2 regions of the Micromonospora sp. WMMD961 genome follow, and region 2 is predicted to be linked to the other one. Evidence: riboswitches for the same ligand, from Rfam matches in the RefSeq annotation. Region 2 holds a riboswitch; the other holds the start of a gene.
The links. A riboswitch is a leader RNA that binds a small molecule or an ion and turns the genes downstream of it on or off. The one in region 2 is predicted to bind S-adenosylmethionine.

Region 1 (6,961 bases), 4.4 Mb from region 2:
GGCCTGACGCCTCCGCTGTCCGAGGTGACCCTGGAACCCGAGCTGGTACTGCTGATCTTCCTACCGGCGATCCTGTACCGGGAGAGCCTCACCCTCAGTCTGCGCGAGATCCGGGCGAACCTTCCGGTGATCGGGTCGCTCGCCGTGGTGCTGGTGCTGCTCACCATGGTCACGGTGTCGTTCACCGCGCAGGCGTTCGGGGTGAACCCCGCCGCCGCCTGGGTGCTCGGCGCGGTCCTCGCCCCGACCGACGCCGCGGCGGTCACCGGGCTCGCGAAACGGCTGCCCCGAAAGCTGCTCACCACCCTGCACGCCGAGAGTCTGATCAACGACGGCACCGCCCTGGTGATCTTCGCGGTGACCGTGGGTCTGCTCACCCAGAGGGCGGAGCCGGGCCCGCTGGGCATCGGTGAGGAGTTCGTCGGCGCCAGCCTCGGCGGCGTGCTGGCCGGTGTGCTGGTGGGGGCGGCCGTGGTGCTGGTCCGCAAACGGCTCGACGACCCGCTTCGGGAGGGCGCGCTGAGCGTGCTCACGCCGTTCGGCGCGTTCCTGCTGGCCGACTCGGTGCATGCCAGCGGTGTGCTGGCGGTGGTGGTCGCCGGGTTGGTGCTGTCCTACGCCGGTCCACGGGTGATCCGCGCCCGGTCGCGGGTCCTGGCGTTGGCGTTCTGGGACCTCTCCACGTTCCTGATCAACGGTGGGCTGTTCGTCCTTCTCGGCACCCAGATACCCCGCGCGGTGCGGGGCATCACCAGCACCTCGCCCGGTCGGGCACTGGTGGTCGTGCTCGTGGTCACGCTCGTCGTGATCAGCGTCCGCCTGTTCTTCGTCTACCTGATCTCGCAGGTCGCGAGGCTGCGGCGTCGCCGGCTCATGGACCCGAGCCAGGGGCCCTCGGCCTGGCGGGTGGGAACCGTGGCCGGCTGGTCCGGTTTCCGGGGTGCGGTGTCGCTCGCCGCCGCCCTGGCTGTCCCGACGGTGACGGTCGCCGGCCGACCGGTGGTCGAGCGCGACCTGATCATCTTCGTCACCGCGCTGGTGATCGTGCTGATCATGCTGCTCCAGGGCACCACCCTGCCGCTGGTCGTGCGCTGGGCGGGGCTGGTCGGCGACCCGGAACGCGCCCACGAGACCCGGCGCGCCCGGCGGCGGGCCACCGAGGCGGGTCTGGCCGCTCTGCCCCAGGTCGCCGCCGAGATCGGCGCCGGGGCGGAACAGGTCCGTCGGCTGCAAGCCGAATACCAGAGGCACCTTGCGGACGTCGACGAGAGCGGAGGGAGCACCGCCGAGGAGCGCCGACTGGAACGCCAACTGCGCCTGAAGGTCCTCGCCCACAAACGTCGGGAGGTCACCCGACTGCGCGACAACCGGGAGATCGACGACCTGGTGCTGCAGGAACTCCAGGCCGCCCTGGACAACGAGGAGATCCGGCTGCTGGGGCGCGGAGCCAACGAGTGAGCGTCAGCGGCTTCCGGCAGCAGCGGCTCAGAGCACCTGGGCGAGGAACCGACGGAGCCGAGGATGCTCGGCCCGTTCGAAGACCGCCTCGGGCGGGCCGGCCTCCAGCACCACGCCCCGGTCCATGAAGGCGACGGTGTCGGCGACCTGCCGGGCGAAGCCCATCTCGTGGGTGACCACCACCATGGTCATGCCCGCGGCGGAGAGGTCGGCCATCACCCCGAGCACGCCCTTGACCAGCTCCGGATCGAGCGCCGAGGTGGCCTCGTCGAAGAGCATCACCTCGGGCCGCAGCGCCAGCGCCCGGGCGATCGCCACCCGCTGCTGCTGACCGCCGGAGAGCTGCGCCGGTCGGGCGTCGGCCTTGGCGGCCAGACCCACCAGGTCCAGGTGGGCCCGGGCGGCGGCCTCCGCCTCGTCCTCGCCGAGTTTGCGGAGCCGGCGCAGCGCGAGGGTGACGTTGCGCAGCACGCTCATGTGCGGGAAGAGGTTGAACTGCTGGAAGACCATCCCCACCCGCTGCCGCAGGCCGTCCGGGTCGTCGCCCAGCACGCTGCGCCCGTCCAACAGCACGTCGCCACGGTCCGGCTCGATCAGCCGGTTGATGGTGCGCAGGAGGGTGGACTTGCCGGACCCGGACGGACCGATCACGCAGGCCGTCGCGCCCCGCGGCACCGTGAGGTCGACGCCGCGCAGTACCCGGTTCGGCCCGAAGGCGAGATGCACGTCGCGTACGTCGAGGCTGACCGAGGTGGTGGTGTCGGTGGTGGTGGTCATCGCCGGTCTCCCTGGATCGTGGCGGGCAACGGCAGTTCGTCGTCCTCGTCGTCCGGTGCGGTGGCTGGCCGGCCGTGGCGCAGCCGCCGGTCGATCCAGTTCACGACGTGCGTCAGCGGAACGGTCAGCGCCAGGTAGAAGAGCCCGGCCAGGAGCAGCGCGGACTCGTTGCCGGTGGTGGCCGCGTAGTCCTGCCCGATCCGGAACAGCTCCCGCTGGCTGGCCACCAGGCCGAGGAAGTAGACCAGGCTGGAGTCCTTGATCAGCGCGATGAGCTGGTTCACCCAGGCCGGCAGGACCCGCCGGATGCCCTGCGGAATGATCACCAGCCGCATCGCGTCGCTCCAGGAGAAGCCGAGCGCACGCGCGCCCTCCAACTGGGCGGCCTCCACCGACTGGATGCCGGAGCGGAAGATCTCCCCGATGTACGCGGCGGCGATGAGTGACAGCGCGAGGATCCCCAACGGATAGGGGTCCGGTCCCCAGACCTGCATGCCCAGCGGTGCCAGCCCGACGCCGATCAACAGGATCGTCGCCGCGGCCGGCAGCCCCCGGAACACGTCGGTGTAGACCCGCGCCGGCCAGCGCAACCACCGGCTGCGGGAGATCCCGGCGACGGCCAGCAGCAGGCCCAGCACCGAGCCGAGCAGGGCGGCGGAGACCGCCAGGATCAGCGTGTTCGGCAACCCGACGGTCACCATCTCGGGCAGCGCCTCGCCCATCGCGTCCCAGTCGAAGAACGTCTCCCACAGGGTGCTCAACGGATCCATCGGTCGTCTCTCCTACCGTCCTGCTCGCTCGTCACCGGGTACTCAGGAGGCGGGCGACGCGGACGCCACCGCCACCGTGCCGCTGCCCGGCGTGAAGTCCGCCGGGATCGGCCGGCCGGGGTAGTACTGGGCCTGCAACCGGCTCCAGGTGCCGTCCGCGATGACCTCGTCGAGGCCCTTGTTCAGTGCCTCGCGCAGCTTGTCGCCGCCCTTGGCGACGGCGTACGCGGTCGGTGCCGGGCTGAGCTGCTTGGCCGCCACGGTGATCTTGCCGTTGCTGTCCGCGGCAGACTTCTCGCCGATCTCCGCCGGGGCGATCCACGCGTCGGCGGTGCCGGCCTTGAGCTGGTTGATCGCGCCGTTGTAGTCCGGCACCCGCACCGGGTCGAGCTGCTTGCCGGTGGCGTAGTCGTCCTGCACGGTGCCCTGCACCACCACGACCCGCTTGCCGGCGAGCTGGTCGAAGCTGGTGATCGGCGAGCCGGCCGGGACGTCCAGGCCGAAGTAGCCGAAGTCGTAGCCGTTACCGAAGTCGACGGTCTTCTTCCGCGCCTCGGTGATCGTGATCGAGGAGCTGCCGACGTCGAACTTGTGGTTGTTGACCTGGGAGAGCAACGCGGAGAAGTCCGTGCCGACGAACTCGACGGTGAGGCCGAGCTTGCCGGCCACGGCGGTCAGCAGGTCGTTGTCGAAACCGGTGAACGTGCCGTCCTTGAGGTACACGTTCGGCGGGGCGTCGGTGAGGGTGCCGGCGCGCAGCACCCCCGGCCGTGCCAGGCCGTACGGGTTGGCGGTGGCGTCGGAAGAGTTGTCGTCGCCGCAGGCGGTGAGCGCGGTGGCGGCCAGGATCGTGGCCGCGCCCAGGGCGGTGGCACGGGTCAGGGCAGGAAGAAGTCGCACGGGTGTCTCCGAAAAGGTCGCGTCCCGGCGAGCACGGGTGTGCGTCGCCGACGGTGCGCCCGATGGGCGTACCGGTGGGGGAGGTTCGGGAAGAGCGCTGCGCTAGTGCGTGGTGCCGCGACGACACGCGGCGCTGCACATTCGCATCATGTCCACGTGCCGTCGCCGGGTCAGTGCCGGTGAGGGCCAACCGGCGTGGACATCCGCGACGTCGGTCGGTGGGGTGGTGTTGAGGATGCGCATGGCTCTCCCGGGTCTGTGCTGACCTGGGTGCCAGGCCACGCTTGCGCCGACGTCCTGTCGGTGCCTGGTCTTCACCCGGGGCACCCCACCGCGGAGGAGGGTTGCCGGCCAGCGAGCCGGGGCTTCGCGCTGGCACTCATGACCAGCGCCGAGGCTAGCAGCAGGCACGGGTGGGTCGTCCAGTCGTTATGACCACGCTCACCAGCGGAGACGGCCGACCGGCCCGCGCTGGTCGTCGTGAGTATCCGCACCGGCGGCGCGCCCGTCCGCCGGTGCGGCGAACCCACCCCGCGTCGGGACGGGTTTCGGGCCCGGAACAGGGGGGAAGCAGCGCCCCCGGGTTGGCGGGGGTGTGCCGGACCGGGCGTCACCGGGGGAGGGGACAGGGCATGGTCGGTGGCCGTCGCTTCCGCCCGGGTGGTGGCTTCGGTCGCCAACTCGACGAGTACGAGACCAGGGTCGGCGTGCCACCGTCCACGGAGTCACCCGCTCCACCCGCCGGCGGCCTGGTGGACAGCGCCGTCTACATCCGTGGGCACCGGTTCGCCTCGCCGTCCGGCCTCGCCGAGACGTACCGCTGCCTGCAGGAGCAGGACGGCGCGATGGCCTGGATCGGGTTGTACCGGCCCGACATCGAGCAGATCACCTCGCTGGCGCGGGAGTTCCGGCTGCACGACCTGGCGGTCGAGGACGCGATCAACGCGCACCAGCGGCCCAAGCTGGAACGCTACGGGGAGACCCTGTTCGTGGTGCTGCGCGCCGCTCGCTACGACGACCTTCGGGAGGAGGTCGAGTTCTCCGAGTTGCACCTGTTCATCGGGCCGGGCTTCGTGATCACCGTCCGGCACGGTGAGGCACCGGATCTGGCCGCCGTGCGGCGGCGCATGGAGGTCGAGGCGCAGGTGCTCGCCCGGGGGCCCGAGGCGGTGCTGTACGCGATCCTCGACCAGGTGGTCGACGGGTACGCGCCGGTCGTGGCCGGGCTGGAGAACGACATCGACGAGATCGAGACCCAGGTGTTCGGTGGCGACCCGAACGCGAGCCGGCGCATCTACGGCCTGAGCCGCGAGGTGATCCAGTTCCAGCGCGCCGCGCGACCCCTGCTCGCGGTGCTCGGCGCACTGGCCGACGGCGCGGGCAGTGCCGACACGGACGAGGAGCTACGCCGCTCGCTGCGGGACGTGACCGACCACCTGACCCAGGTGGTGGAGCGGGTGGACGGGTTCCGGCACCTTCTGCAGAACATCCTCACCGTCAACGCCACGCTCGTGTCGCAGCAGCAGAACGAGGAGATGCGGAGCCTCACGGCGGCCAGCTACGCGCAGAACGAGGAGCTGAAGAAGGTCTCGTCCTGGGCGGCGATCCTGTTCGCTCCCACGCTCATCGGCACCGTGTACGGGATGAACTTCGTGCACATGCCGGAGTTGAACTGGCGCTTCGGCTACCTGTTCGCGCTGCTGTTGATGCTGCTGGTCTGCGGCACCCTCTATCTGATCTTCAAGCGGCGCGGCTGGCTGTGAGCCGTCCGGCCGGGCTCACTCGATGCCGCGCAGGATGTGCCGTTCGTCCTCGACGTCGTCGTCGCCGGCACTGATCCGTCCGAGCAGGACGGCGGCGGCCCAGATCGTCAGGGGCGTGGCCGCCCCGGTCATGCCGCCGGCGGTCCGGTCGTCCCGGCTCTGGCTCCGCTCCGCTCGCGGTGGCCTGCGCTGAGCCTGCATAGGCACTGCCCCTCCTCGTCGAAGCCGCCGTGGGGCGGCGCGGCGTGAGCCCGCGCCGCCGGCCGGGCGAATCGCGCTCGGCAGGACGGCATCCATGTCGAACCATCCCACGTCAGAGCGCACAACCACCGCTTGTTTTCGGTTTCCCGACTGTCGCCCGCCAAACCGGACATTTTTGTCGAGGGTCAGGGCAGCGGGTGGGCGATGCCGCGGGCGTGGTCGGTGAGGGCCGCCCCGACCACGGTCGCGGCCAGCGGCAACACCTCCAGGCAGCGGCGCACCGCGGCGGCCATCAGCGCGTTCGGCACCCGCATGGAGAGCGTGCAGTGCGGCACCCAACGACCCGGCTGGTAGTGCTCGGTCAACGGGATGCCGGCGGCGGCGAGCCGGTCGTAGACCGTGCGGTGGTGGGCCAGCAGCTCCGGGGTGGGCGTCGGGCCGAGCCAGAGCACCCGACCGACGAACTGGCCGGCGTGTTGGAACTCGAGCCGCAGGGGAGCGGCCACCACCGTCCCGTGCAGGGCCGCGGCGACCTGTCCCGGGTCGAACCGGGGAGCCACCGCCAGCGAGACGTGCGGCCGGTGACGTTGCTCCAGCAGGGAACGCATGCTCTGCACGCCCTCGGTCTCCAGCGCGTCCCACAGCACCCGGATCCGGCGGGTGGCGTCCGGGTCCAGATACAACTCCACCGCCGCGACCATTCGATCACGGTAGCGGCCGAGGTTTGGGCGCCCGTCCGCGGCGGTATGTGTTCGGAAACCGACCAGGAGGCGTGCCCGGTGGACGTGAGTGATCTGTTGACCGAGACGTTCGACCGGCTGCCCGACCTCGTCCGCGCGGCGGTGGAGGGCCTCAGCCCGGAGCAACTGCGCCACCAGCCCGCACCGGGCCACAACTCGATCGGTTGGCTGGTCTGGCACCTCACCCGCGTGCAGGACCAGCACGTCGCCGAGGTGCTCGACGCCGAGCCCGTCTGGGTGAGCGGCGACTGGGCGGGTCGGTTCGGGCTCACCGCAGACCCCGCCAACACGGGCTACGGGCACTCGCCCGAGCAGGTCGCGGCGGTGCGGCCGGAGAGCGCAGCGGTGTTGA
Region 2 (6,961 bases):
TGCTGGCCGCGTTCATGGTGTCGATCACTCGCACCGCTGGCTCGTGGGTGAGCAGGTGGTGCAGGTTCTCCGCCTTGGCGATGAGGCCGAGCCGGTGCCCACGGTGGTCCGGGTCGACGATGGTGATCTGCTGGAACGCGTGCCAGTCCGCTGAGGCGCCCACGTCCAGCAGGGTCCAGGCGACCAGCCGGCCGGACGCCTCGTGCCGCATCCCAAGGTGGTAGCGCCGCCGGCCCCGCGCGTCGAGAGCCCGTTCTTTGCCGCGGATGCGCTCGGCGTCCACCTGCTCCGGCTCCCACTGCACGTCGCCCATGGGGGCGTCCATCAACAGCCGGCCGTTGAGGTAGGCGATGTCGGAGAGGTATTCCTGCGGGGTCGCGCCCTGCCAGCAGACCGACCGGTAGCCCTCGGCCAGTTGGCGAGCCTCGGCGAGCGCCGCGCGCAGCGCCACCCGGTCGATCCCGTCGACGTCGAGCCGCCGACGCACCTCGCTGAGGGCGGGCTGGGCTCCGGTGGCGGCGGCGAACGCATCGCCCGCCACGCTCCGGGCTGGCCCGCCGGGCAGCGCGGAGACGGTCATCCCGACCACCCGCTTGCGGCCGTGCTCCCGAAGCAGGCGCACCCCGTACTCGTGGAGCGCCCGGCCGACGCCCCGACGCCGCAGCTCCGGATGAACAGTCAGTTCGACGGTGGCGTTGTCGGTGTTGTCCATCTGTGGCAGGTCGAGCTGGAGGTAACCGGCTGGCGCCCCCTCCAGGCGGGCCAGTGCCCAGAGCGACTCGGTGCCGGGCATCGGCGTGTGGAACAGCGCGTCGAAGCGTTGCCGGCAGAAGGGCGGAAGCTCCGGCAGATCGACGTCTCGGGCCGCCGACCCGATCCGGTACGCCTCGTCGACCGATGCCCGGTCAGCGCCGTCGAACGGCGCGATCGCGATGCTCATGCCGCTGAGCGTGCGCCCGAGAAAGCGATCGGGCCAGCGAATTAATTCGCTGGCCCGATCGGACGTGGTCGGGAGGGACAATCGCACAACGCCTCCGGCGTTGGGTCGCAAGAACTTCAAAAGTCTTCGGCGAAATGCCCTCCCGCACGGAGCATCTTGCGCCGTCCGGTTCCTGCCGTCAAGTCCGTAGCGGCGGGTTATCCACACTCACAGCGAAAACCCAGTTACCCGGCGGATCGCCCGGCCCTCCGTCCGGGCAGGCCGGGATCAGCCGAGCAGACCGGCGTCACGGGCGGCCCGCAGCGAGGGCTTGATGTGGTGGGTCGGCCCGACCTGACCGGCCACCGCGTCGATGGTCTTCAGGCCCTCGCCGGTGTTGAACACCACGGTCTCCGCGGTCGGGTCCAGCCGACCGGACTCGACCAGCTTGCGCAACACCGCCACGGTGACGCCGCCTGCGGTCTCCGCGAAGACACCCGTCGTGCGGGCGAGGTCGCGAATGCCGGCGCGGATCTCGTCGTCGGCGGCGTACTCCATCCAACCGCCGGTGCGACGGACCGCCTCCAGGGCGTAGAGGCCGGCTGCGGGGTCGCCGATGTTGAGGGACTTGGCGATGCCGGTGGGCTTGACCGGGGTGATCGTGTCGGTGTCGGCTTGCAGCGCCACGGCGATCGGGTTGCAACCCGCCGACTGGGCGCCGAAGACCTTCCAGCCGCCGGCCGGCGCCTCGACCAGGCCGACTTCCACCAGCTCGGAGAACGCCTTGTCAATCTTGGTGAGCAGCTCGCCGCTGGCCATCGGGATGACCACCTGCGCGGGGATCCGCCAACCGAGCTGCTCGGCCACCTCGTAGCCGAGGGTCTTGGAACCCTCCGCGTAGTACGGCCGGACGTTCACGTTGACGAACGCGGTGTCCTCGAACTCGTCGGTCTCCACCAGCTCGCCGCAGAGCCGGTTGACGTCGTCGTACGAGCCGTCGATGGCGACCAGCTCGCCGCCGTAGACGGCGGTGGTGATGACCTTGCCCTGCTCCAGGTCGCTGGGGATGAAGACCACCGAGGGCACCCCGGCACGGGCCGCGTGCGCCGCCACCGAGTTGGCCAGGTTGCCGGTCGACGCGCAGGCGAACCGGGTGAAGCCGAGCGCCCTCGCTGCGGTGAGCGCCACCGAGACGACCCGGTCCTTGAAGGAGTGGGTGGGGTTGGCGCTGTCGTCCTTGACCCAGAGCGGCGCCGTGATGCCCAGCTCGGCGGCGAGGTACGGGGCCGTCACCAGCGGGGTCAGCCCCGGGTCGAGGGTGACCCGGGTGGCCGGGTCCTGACCGGCGGGGAGCAACGCGGCGTACCGCCAGATGTTCTTCGGCCCGGCCTCGATCTGCTCCCGGGTGACCGTCGCCAGTGCGGCGGTGTCGTAGTCGACCTCCAGCGGGCCGAAACACTCGTAACACGCGTGCTGGGCGGCGAGCGGGTAGCGCGCCGAACAGGCACGGCAGACCAGGGCGCGGGCGGGGCTGGCGGAGGTGTCGATGCCGGAGGCGGCGAGCGTCGACGTCATGTCGAAGTCCTCTCATCTTTCCCCGCATCGCACGGTGCGGCGGGGACGGAATTGGCACCTGCCCCGCGGGTCGCTCAGCGGTGAGCGCGCGGGGTGGTTGCCGGGGCGTCGTCGGGCCGTATCCCTCAGCCCCTCTGGATGAGGTATGCAGTTGTGCCGCCGAGTCTAGGACAACGCTGTCGGCCCTAGCTACCGCCGATCCCAGGGAGTGGGTCAGCGAGCGCTCACCGCGGCGGGATCGGTAACCGCGATCGGGTCGGTCACCGCGGTGGCACGAGGCAGCGACGAGACCCGGGTACGGGGCCGGCTGGCCAGATTCGCGGCGACCAGCGCGGCGATGGTGACGGCGGCCCCGACCAGCTCGACGGCCTCCGGGCGGTAGCCCCGGGCGATCTGCACGGCGAACGTGGTCACCGGCACCAGGTTCATGAACAGCGCGGCGTTGGCGGCCCCGAGTCGCTGCACTCCGGTGTTCCAGGCCAGGACCGCTATGACAGCTCCCACGATCACGGCGTACGCCAACTGTGGGGTGACCGCCACGAGGTCGGCGGCGGCCGGCGCGTGCTGCCAGCCGACGGCGTCCGCGCCGATGCTCGCGGCCAGCATGGCGGCCGTGCCGGCGAGCGCGGTCAGCGTGGTGAAGCGCAGTGGCGACCACGCGCCGAAGCGGCTGGCGCCGTGCGTGTAGATGGCCCAACCGACCACCGCGCCGACCATCATCAGACCGCCGAGACCGAACTGACCGAGCCCGGCCAGGCTTCCGCGCGTGATCACCAGACCGACGCCGAGGAGCGCCACCAGGGAGAGGCTCAGCAGGAGCGGCTTCGGGCGTACGCCGTCCCGGGCCCAACGGACCAGCTGGGTGATCACCGGGGTGGTGGCCACGAAGAGCGCCACCTGCTGCGGAGCGGCGTGTTCGAGCGCCAGGCTGGTGAGCACGTTGAAGCCGGCGAAGCCGACCACGCCGAGCACCACCACCTCGACCGTCCGGACGCCGGGCCGCAGCGCGTCGGCACCCTCGCGGAGCAGCAGGATGGCGACCAGGACGACGGCGGCGAGAAGGTAACGGGCGGTGGTCAGGTTGAGCGGGTCGACCCGGGTCAACGCGCTGGCCAGGACCGGGAACATCACCCCCCAGCCGAGGACGGCGAGCAGCGGGTAGGCGGAGGCGCGGGATCGCATCGGCAGCTCCAATGTTCGAGTATCGTCGAACCAACGACACCGACAGTAGGAGCTTGTTCGACATTTGTCGAACAACGGTTACACTGGTCACATGGAGCCGCACGAACCCGACCTGACCGCCGTACCGGTCACCGCCGTGCTGGCCGCACTCGCCGACGACGTGCGGCTGCAGATCGTCCGGGCGCTCGCCGAGGGCGGCGAGGCCGCCTGTGGAAGCTTCGACTTCGGGGTGTCCAAGGCGACTCGCAGCCACCACCTCAAGGTGCTGCGCGAGGCCGGCCTGACCCGCACCCGCGCCGCCGGCACCAGCCGCCTGGTCCGGCTCCGCCGCGACGAGGTGGACAAGCTCTACCCCGGCCTCCTGGACGCGGTCCTCACCTCCCGCCCGCCGGCCTGACCGCCCCGACTCCCCGTCGCGGACCTGCCCCGCGCCCGACTCCACCGACCTTCCCGCGCCCGACTCTCGGACCTTCCCGCGTCCGGCTCCCTGGTCCCGCACCTGTCCCGCGCATCCTTTGGAGCTGAATCGTTCACGGCATCACCGGACATGCGCTCCCCAGCACGCGTCGCCGGAACCACCTCGTCGGGGCTCCGGCGACGCGCGGGACGGGTGCGGTCAGACGGACACCGGGCTGGGTTCGGCCACCGAGGACGGCGGAGCGTCGGTGCGACGCCGGAAGAGCAGTGCGTCGAGCGCCCACGGGCCGGAGCCGAGCGCGGCGACCAGCAGGAACGACCAGCAGAACAGGGCCGACAACTCGCCCCCGTTGTGCAACGGCAGCAGGTGGTCCGGCTGGTGCACGACGAAGTAGGCGTACGCCATCGAGCCGGACGCAAGGAGCGCGGCGGGTCGGGTGAACAGCCCGACCAGCACCAGGGCGCCGCAGACCAGTTGGATCAGCGCGGCCCACCAGCCGGGCCAGGTGCCGACCGGTACCGCCTGGCCGGTCATGGGGTTGCCGCCGAACAACCCGAAGACCGAAGTCAGACCATGCAGCGTGAACAGCAGCCCGATCACGATGCGGAACAGGGACAGGGTCGGCCCGCCGAGCCGAGTGACGTTCATAGGTACCTCCATCGAAGGAAACAGATCTCTTCAATGTGAGGCATGAAAGTATCGAAGTTTATAAATTCCTTGCTAGTGGGAAAGTCCCCGGTCGGAATGTACCGGCGTCCAGGGCCTCGCGTCGAGCACCCGCAACGCCACAGCCGCGACAACCGCGCCCTGAGCTGCGCAAATAGTCCAGTCACGGCAGGCCAACCGCCGTGGGCACGCTCCCACACTGTGGGTGCGGCCCGTTACGCCCACCTTCCACACGGGCCTGGTGCAGCCCTCACCCGCGATGAGGTGTCTCGCGAGTCATGCGACCTCGCTCGCCGAGATGGAGTTGCGCTCGAATTTTCGTGGTGCGGGCATGCGGGGTGCTCACAGCTAGGCACGCCTACCGTTGGTCATCGGCTCGATCACGCACGAAGACGCCGCGACCCTGATGCCCCTCGATCAGGCCCTCGGCACGCAGGGTCAACATGGCCGAGCGGATGACCTGGGTAGAGACCCCGTAATGGGCGCACAGCTCAGAGATGGACGGCAGCTTGTCGCCAGGCTTCAGGTCGCCCGACCTAATCCGATCGCGAATCTCGGTGGCTATGCGCTCGTAGAACGGCGTGACTGACACGGTGGCACTCCCTCGTCGGCACCACCATCTGACCACTCTTCGCTTATGACATCAAGTTCTTGGTGTCTCAAGGGTTGCACTACTAATACTAGGCATCATATGTTGGAGCCGAGGCGGCCCTCGTCGGCAAAACAAGGGACGACTCACCCCCGGGTACGCCCGGTTCGCCGGGGCGGCACCCTCATGTGCTGCCCCGGCATCCCCGTAACCCCACGAGAGGAGTCCACCCGTGACCGTGTCGGAGACAACGACGGACGTGCCGGAGGCGAGCGCGATCTGGTCCGTGGAGCAGGTGACCGCCGAGCTGCGGGAGACGTACCTCGCCGTCGCCGCCGCCGCTGTGCTGCTGGAACGGACCGGGGCGGGTTGCGCACACCCGGCGATCCGGCTGGCCCGGCGCAGCGGCGAGGATGCGCTCGACCTGGCCGGTGACGCGGAACGGCAGCTCAGCGACGGCGTTGACCTGCTCCGCGCTGACGCCGGCCATCAGGATCGGGCCACCATCGGCGCTCTGGTCGAGGTGCTGGACACCGTCCGGGACCAGTTGGCCGGTGCGGCCACCCGGATCGGTGTGCTCCCGGCCCGGATCTCCACCGCTGGGCAGCAACTCCTCGACCCTAACCAGCACGACCGGCCCAGCCACCCGGCGACCGAGACGGCGGCCGGGCAGTGGCACCGCGCCGCCGACCAACTCGGGCTGATGGCCGAGAGCCTGTCCGCTGCGGTCGCCGCGCTCACGTCGTACACCGGTGGGTTGTCCGGCGTGGAACCCGCCACCGCCTGAAACCTGCCCGCGGACCTCCGCGCGACGGGAAAGGCCCGGGGTGGGTGCCGGTCGACCCCGCCCGCCTCGGTGCCGCCCGGGACCAGCATCGAACGGAAGGCGACCCACCGTGATCTACCAGGCCATGCGGCGCCTGCTCCCTCAGCACGTCCGCGCCGCCACCTTCGATGTCCGCCGGTGGCGCGGCCTCGACCCCACACAGGTGTACGGCTACCTCGCCCTTGTCGCCGACGAACTGGAACGGCTGAGCCGCGATCTCGCCACCGCGCACACCGAGGGTGAACGCATCCGCCAGGCCCTGCGGCAGTGGCAGTCGCGGCACACCGACTGTCGGCACACCTCGACCGCCCCGAACAGCCGGTGGTCCCGGTGACCGAACCGCACTGGATCATCCACCTGCCGACCACCCTGCGCCGGGTCGACGACGCTGCGGCGCTGGCCATGGCGCTGCGCCACTCCCTCGGCCACGTGCTCGCCATCGACTTCGGCGAGACGACGCTCAGCGAGGAAGACCGACAGTTCGTGCGTACCCGGGTCTGGTGCGACATCAGGATCGCCGGGACCGGCCGCTGCGGACGCCCGGCGGACCACGACGGACCCTGTGTGGCACCGTGACACAGCCTCGGCGGGTCGTTTGTGGGCCGGGTCGGCACCGTGTAGACATGCGCGGATGAGCCCGGTGAGCCGTCGTCGCAAACGTGCCACGTCCAGTCGATCAGGTCAGCGGGTCGTGCGTCTTGCCGAGCCCGTCAACCCGGAACCGTGCGACTGCCCGGCGTGCTCGGATGCGGACGTCGACCCGCACGAGCTCATCGACGCCCTGGT

Region 1: it holds a riboswitch for S-adenosylmethionine, as region 2 does, so the genes downstream of both, O7614_RS11515 (ABC transporter substrate-binding protein) here and thrC (threonine synthase) in region 2, are expected to answer to the same signal.

What each region holds. Positions count from the first base shown of each region.
Region 1 covers NZ_JARUBJ010000002.1:2,431,381-2,438,341, forward strand. Annotated here, with positions in the region: gene O7614_RS11500 (Na+/H+ antiporter) at 1-1,458, shown strand, start outside; gene O7614_RS11505 (amino acid ABC transporter ATP-binding protein) at 1,486-2,235, opposite strand; gene O7614_RS11510 (amino acid ABC transporter permease) at 2,232-3,005, opposite strand; gene O7614_RS11515 (ABC transporter substrate-binding protein) at 3,048-3,905, opposite strand; SAM riboswitch class IV at 4,181-4,292, opposite strand; gene corA (magnesium/cobalt transporter CorA) at 4,538-5,668, shown strand; gene O7614_RS11525 (hypothetical protein) at 5,684-5,875, opposite strand; gene O7614_RS11530 (2'-5' RNA ligase family protein) at 6,055-6,570, opposite strand; gene O7614_RS11535 (DUF664 domain-containing protein) at 6,649-6,961, shown strand, end outside.
Region 2 covers NZ_JARUBJ010000002.1:6,817,992-6,824,952, forward strand. Annotated here, with positions in the region: gene O7614_RS31255 (GNAT family N-acetyltransferase) at 1-940, opposite strand, end outside; gene thrC (threonine synthase) at 1,208-2,494, opposite strand; SAM riboswitch class I at 2,504-2,639, opposite strand; gene O7614_RS31265 (DMT family transporter) at 2,708-3,676, opposite strand; gene O7614_RS31270 (metalloregulator ArsR/SmtB family transcription factor) at 3,768-4,073, shown strand; gene O7614_RS31275 (DoxX family protein) at 4,293-4,742, opposite strand; gene O7614_RS31280 (winged helix-turn-helix domain-containing protein) at 5,119-5,352, opposite strand; gene O7614_RS31285 (hypothetical protein) at 5,582-6,136, shown strand; gene O7614_RS31290 (DivIVA domain-containing protein) at 6,261-6,509, shown strand; gene O7614_RS31295 (hypothetical protein) at 6,497-6,751, shown strand; gene O7614_RS31300 (plasmid pRiA4b ORF-3 family protein) at 6,867-6,961, shown strand, end outside.